One region of the Psychrobacillus sp. MER TA 171 genome, then DNA from elsewhere that is predicted to be linked to it. Evidence: riboswitches for the same ligand, from Rfam matches in the RefSeq annotation. Region 1 holds a riboswitch; the other holds the start of a gene.
What was found. A riboswitch is a leader RNA that binds a small molecule or an ion and turns the genes downstream of it on or off. The one in region 1 is predicted to bind preQ1.

Region 1 (3,427 bases):
GTCGATCAATATTCCTTCTATCTTAATAGATTCTACGTTACCCCTCCATAGCCCCATAAAAGACGAAAACTCAGTTCTAACAATTCCAGCTACCTCTTCTGTTTGTAATGTAAATGCATCCCATGTGGGAGTAGCTTTATAAACAAAGTTATGAGCAAACTCCTTATCGATTAACTCCTCTGAGATAATCGTGTAGCCTATTACCCCTAAGGACTCCAGCTCCCTAAAAGCTACTTCGATCCCTAGTTCCTCTTCTACCTCTCTTACCCCGTCTTCTACTGATTCTATTGATAACAGATGACCAGCTGCCGTAATATCCAATAAGCTTGGGTAATCTTTTTTCTTATCACTCCTTAGCTGGAGATAGATGTAATCCACTCCTTCTTCTCTACAGACAATCCAGCAATGAAAGGTTTCATGCCAAAGTCCTAACCTATGTATTTCCTCACGAGTAGCCACTCCCGTAACATTTCCTCTATGGTCGAACGTTTTCAGCAATTCCATGTGAAGACCCCTTTTAAAATAATCATTTTTTATTCTATATGGTGTTTGAGTTGAATATATTTAAATATTGCAGTCATATAAAACTCGTAGAAAGAAAATAGGTGATTCCAATATGATAAAGCTTCTATTATCCTTCAGTCTGACATTACTAGTTTTTATTCTACCATTTCCATCGGTTAGTCTCGCCACTGAAAGCAATTCATCTGTGGATCATACAGTTGTCGAAAAACATATTAACAGATTATTAAATAAGAAAATAGAAGATAGCCGTCCTCCCGTCCCACCTTCACCAAAGAAAGCTAACGTTTACTTAACCTTTGATGATGGGCCAAATAAGTTTACAACTATTAACCTTCAAACTCTTAAGCAATACGAAGTTAGTGGCACATTCTTTTTTTTAGGAAAGCATATGAAGGAACATGAATCCATTGTGAAAGCTGTAGCAAAAAATGGGCATTATATTGGGACTCATAGCATGACGCATGACAAGACTAAGGTTTACAAAAACGCAGAAGCCTTTATACAAGAAATTAATAGCGGGGTTAGCCTGATCGAGCAGATGACGGGGCACAATCCAAGGCTGATTCGTGTACCTTACGGAAGCAAGCCACATGTAACAACAGCCATGCAGGATAAACTTATTAAACAAAACTATAAGCTTTGGGATTGGGATGTGGACTCTAACGACTGGAGATACACTGATAAGCAGTATAAAGAAATTGTTAAAAACGTTCAGTTGGAAACAGAGAAAGCGTACAAATCGGGTGACAAAGATATTATTATACTCCTTCATGATAGAAGCCAAACTACTAAGGCACTCCCTCTTATTATTGAATGGCTCCAAGAAGAAGGCTACACACTTAAAACATATGAAGAAGAAAAGCATATAGTTCAAAATTTCCTTCGTGACAAATCATTATAAAAGACAACTTAAACCATGAGTGGCCACAGCCTATTCATGGTTTTTTCTATTTCCCATGCTAATCTTTAAACTACCTTTATGTTGGAACTTCTTGACATCCTACCTCTATTAGCCTATTATTATGGATTGTTCGATAAATTAACGTGGTTCGAGAACCTCCCACGGTAAAAAACTAAGGAGAAATGAATATGAACATAAAAACAATTGCTACAAGTGGAATCATTGCAGCTTTATATGTAGCTGTCTCTATGCTAGTGGCTCCTATCGCATTTGGTGCTTTTCAGTTTCGGATATCCGAGATGTTTAATCACCTCATAATATTCAACAAAAAGTTTTTCTTTGGAATTGTAATTGGTGTATTTATTACAAACCTTTTCTCTCCATTAGGACTCTACGATTTAACTTTTGGTGTCGGACATTCCATCCTCACTCTATCTATTAGTATACTGATAGGGAAATTTGTTAAGAATAAGATTTGGCATATGATTTTAAACACTGTATTATTTACATTTACTATGTTTATCATCGCGATTGAACTGCATCTTGCGTTTGATATAGAACTATATTTTGCATTCGATATTGCTAATCCTTTTTATTACACGTGGTATACAGTTGCTTTAGGTGAATTTGTAGTAATGGCAGTAGGCATACCATTAATGCTTGCCTTAAATAAACGTTTAAAATTTAAGGAACTCATATAAAAAAGTAGAGCCCTCCGTTATGGAGGGCTCTTACTTTATTCCTTTACAAACTCAATCGTGCTTCTTACTGTATCTATAGGTCTCACTAAGCCTTCGATTTGAGCACGTTTCGACTCTAAAAATGGTGGCAAGGAAAGCTTTTCTCCTAAAGTTTCATAAGGCTCGTCACCCATGAATCCAGGACCGTCAGTCGCAAACTCAAATAATATTCCATTCGCCACTCTCGCATATAGGGATTGGAAGAAGAAGCGATCTACGAATCCAGATGTATTGAATCCAAAGCTTTCGATGCGCTCTGTCCACTCATCTAAAACCGCTCTGTCTTCTACGCGGAATGCCGCATGATGCACTGTTCCGAAGCCTTGACGACCAGCTGGAAGAACAACATTCTTTTCTACAATCACCTGCGCTCCGTTTCCACCTTCTCCAACCTCAAACAAGTGAAAATCTCCGTCTTTCGCAATCTCTTTAAACAGTAATACCTTTTCTAAAACTTCTTTCATATAGTCAAACTGTGCAATTCGAATGTGGATCGGTCCTAGTCCAGTGATGGCATGCTCTAAAGGGATAGGCCCTTTTTGCCAAGGTGTTCCTGATTCCACTCCTGTATTATACTCATCAGAAATTAATTGATATTGCTGGTCGTCAAAGTCAACAAAAGAGAGAACCTTCACTCCGAACTGCTCCTGTATACCACTGTGTTTAACGTTCAAGCGATCAAATCGTTTAACCCAGTAATGGAGGGAATCATCCGTTGGAACGCGAAAGGACGTTTTGAATATTTCATCCGTTCCATGTGTACCTTTTGGAATTCCCGGAAAATCAAAAAATGTCATATCTGTCCCTGCTCCACCAACATCATCTGCAAAAAACAAATGATATGTTTGAATATCGTCTTGATTCACCGTTTTCTTTACTAATCGCATTCCTAATACGTATGTGAAAAATCGATAGTTTTCTTCTGCACTGCTCGTAATTGCCGTTACATGGTGTAATCCCTTTAAATGATTCATATATGGTAAACCTCCTGTTTTATCTCTAATTTAAATATCTTTAATTCGAGATAATTTTATCATGTAAAAAAATAGAAGTCAATCAGAAAAGCATAGGCGCCTATCCCTGCCTCGACAGGCTAATGGGGAAAAGCGAAAATGCATATGTCTACCAAGTTTCAGAATTTTGTAGTTTCCTACACAATTGAAAAGGCCGAACAGCTAGTTTGCTACTCGGCCCCTTTTTTATACATCTATTTCTGTACCAATTCTCTGTTCCCTTGCCTTTACAAAAACACCCTTTGCAA
Region 2 (3,427 bases), on a different contig from region 1:
GTAACTTTAAGCGTGTATAGATTTCTGTATCTGCTGTCTCGGCGATTACAAAAGATAAAGCAGATGCTACCACAATCATTAAAGTATCTCCAAGTGCAAATGATGCAGTCCCTGATAAGAGTAATGCTAAGAAGATAAATAAATATGTTTTAGCTCTACCATATTTGTTTTGCACAAGATCTCGAAATATAAAGGTTGCTCCAACAAAAAGCGTTCCCATAGGAACGATAAACATGCCAAACTCTAACGGTGCAAATCTAGCCGTCACCACATTTGCAATAACAATAGATAATAAATAAAATAATATTCTCATTATGCTTCTCCTTTAAACATCACTAACTTTGTAAAGGTTAGTACCGTTTATATATTCTTTTCCTCAAGTTCTCGCTTCGTATTTAAATACTCCTCAAGCCCATTTTCACGTAATTTACATGCTGGGCACTCTCCACAACCATCTGCAATGATTCCGTTATAACAGGTTAAAGTTCTTTCTCTCACATACTCAAATACACCAAGAGAATCTGCTAGCTCCCATGTTTGTGCCTTGTTGATCCACATTAATGGTGTATGAATGACAAAGGAACTATCCATTGATAAATTTAATGTCACATTCATCGATTTGATAAAAACGTCGCGACAATCGGGATACCCACTAAAGTCTGTTTCACAAACCCCTGTCACGATATGCTTTGCTCCTACTTGACTAGCTAAGACACCAGCAAATGAAAGAAAAAGCAGATTTCTTCCGGGAACAAATGTTGAAGGTAGCTCACTTTTATCCCCTTCTTCAATTTTGATCTCCTCGCGTGTCAATGCATTAGCTGCAAGCTGATTTAGTAATGACATATCGAGCACATGATGTTCGATGCCAAGCTCTTTTGCTATTTCTTTTGCACAGTCAATCTCCAGGCGATGCCTTTGACCATAATCAAAGGTCACGGCCACCACTTCTGCAAAATTTTCAATCGCCCAGAACAAACAAGTCGTACTATCTTGCCCTCCACTGAATACAATAAGTGCTTTACTTTGTTTCATGTATAAATCTCCTTCACGACGAAAAACAGCACACTAAGAGAAGTGCTGTTTTCATCTTAGTTTTTTTAAGAGGGTCGCTAATAACCTCTTCCTTGCTAACAAGGATCTATTTAATTAATTTTATTTATAAGTAATCGTCTAGAAGTAAGAAGTTCCTAGTTCCTATTCAATTCCATTTATCGATTATCAATATTTTCTGGATTAAGATCATGGTTCATTAAACGATAGCTCGCGATTTCCTCATATTTTGTTCCTGGTCGTCCATAGTTGCACCACGGATCAATAGAGATACCACCACGTGGTGTAAATTTCCCCCAAACCTCAATATATCTAGGGTCTAGCAGGTTGATTAAATCATTCATAATAATGTTCACACAGTCCTCGTGGAAATCACCATGGTTTCTAAAGCTAAATAAATATAGCTTCAGCGATTTACTTTCCACTATTTTTTTATCTGGGATGTATGAAATATACATAGTAGCAAAATCAGGTTGTTGCGTTATTGGACATAGACTCGTAAACTCTGGGCAATTAAACTTCACAAAATAATCTCGATTAGAATGTAGATTGTCTACTGATTCTAATACTTCAGGCGCATAGTTAAATGCATATTGCACTTTTTGATTTCCTAATAAGGTCAAATCTTCTAATCCTTCAGCTGACTTTCGGCCAGACATAAAAAAACCCCCTTGAAAAGTAATACCAAATCTTTTCAAGGAGAGGCTGCAACATTTTCTATAAAACTTTACAGGATTAAAACAAAAAAGCCATGTCCAGTTATGGACATGGCATGTTCGTCATGTATCCATAGTTTTTTATAGAGGGTATCTGCTATGAACCTCTCCTGAAAAATTTCAGGTATTTATCTAAAAAAATAATATAATACATGGAGATAAATGTCAAATTGAATTATTAATGTATTACTCTGTCCTTACTATGAAGGTTTCATAATAGTTTAGCCCCTTCAATGAAATAATTGGTAATCTTTTATTTTCTAAAATCAATTATTATGGTAGAATTACTTTTTGTGAATGAAAGGTAATACAAAAGTTATAACAATGACCATTTTATAGGACTTTAACAAGGATAAAAGTCATCTATAAGTATAACGACGATTTGCCGAAGGATAAAAATTAAAAAGGGGCTCCTCATTATGATAAGAAGTTTTAAAATGTCTATTAAAACCAAAATCTCTACTATAATTACTATAGTAGTTGCAACCAATATTCTACTAGGTTTAATGGGTTTATTTAATCTACAAAATGTCCAATCTTCGTTAGAAGAGAGCTTGGAGAGTAGGTCTAAAAATTTGAATTTATTGCGAACAGTTGGAATCGACTTTCATCAAATGTATATAGCTGAAAAAAATCTCTATTTATATGAACCAAGTACTAGTGCCTTTAAAGATCAATTAGAAGAATATAATGGTCAAAAGGTAGATATCGAAGAAAGATTTTCAGAGTATTACTCAAATATTATTAATCTCCCAAACGAAAAAAAACTAGCGCAAGCGCATGAAGATATGAAAGAAGAATACTTTACAATCTCGAATGAAGTTGTTCAGTTACTATCCTCTTCCAATCCTTCCGACCGTGAACAAGGTATGTTGTTATCTCAAAATGAAGGATATATAAAATTTGATGCAGCAGAAGAATCCTTAGATGTAATTGGTGATTTATATTTCGATAATAACGAAATCATGTTAAAAGAAGTAAAAGAAAAGTATTCTCTTCTCTTTACAGTTACATGCATTGTAATCTTACTTTGTTTAATAGTTAGTTCGTTACTAGGTCTATTAGTTATTCGTTCTATCAATCGTCCGATTCAAACATTAAGAAATAGTGTTAAAAAGGTAGCTGAAGGCGATTTAACAGTAAATATTAAATCATTTGCAAATGATGAATTAGGGGAATTATCGAAGGATTTTAATTTAATGACTGAACAAACGAAACAATTAATATCAACCGTCAGAAATACAGTAGAACACCTTAGTGATTCTTCCCATCAACTTAGTTTAATCTCAGATGAAACTAGTGTAACTGGTGAAAAAATAAGCAAAGAAATTGTGGAAATTGCTGAGGGAGTGACAAAACAAAAAGTCTTAACAGAAGCAACCGATCAAAAAACCTTGGAACTTTCAAATGTTATAAATAAATTAAATGAAAAAAACATACAAATGGATGAGCTATCAGCAAATGCTAAGATTGTTCTTCAACAGGGGGTAGGAAAGCTCAAAGACTTACAAGAAAAAACAGAAATATCAATAAACAGTACCGATGAAGTTGTTAAAGTGGTACATGTACTTGCGGAAAATATGAAAAAAATCGGATATATTGTTCAAACATTAAATGAAATTTCTAGTCAAACTAACTTACTTGCACTTAATGCAAGT

Region 2: another riboswitch for preQ1. It lies ahead of queF (preQ(1) synthase); the one in region 1 lies ahead of M3627_RS15860 (QueT transporter family protein).

What each region holds. Positions count from the first base shown of each region.
Region 1 is NZ_JAMAWN010000020.1:47,877-51,303, reverse strand. It holds gene M3627_RS15870 (NUDIX hydrolase) at 1-504, opposite strand, end outside; gene M3627_RS15865 (polysaccharide deacetylase family protein) at 617-1,426, shown strand; PreQ1 riboswitch class I at 1,564-1,608, shown strand; gene M3627_RS15860 (QueT transporter family protein) at 1,615-2,127, shown strand; gene M3627_RS15855 (ring-cleaving dioxygenase) at 2,163-3,140, opposite strand; gene M3627_RS15850 (ornithine cyclodeaminase family protein) at 3,366-3,427, opposite strand, start outside.
Region 2 is NZ_JAMAWN010000024.1:2,470-5,896, forward strand. It holds gene M3627_RS17020 (VUT family protein) at 1-313, opposite strand, end outside; gene queC (7-cyano-7-deazaguanine synthase QueC) at 361-1,035, opposite strand; gene queF (preQ(1) synthase) at 1,212-1,712, opposite strand; PreQ1 riboswitch class I at 1,837-1,883, opposite strand; gene M3627_RS17035 (methyl-accepting chemotaxis protein) at 2,189-3,427, shown strand, end outside.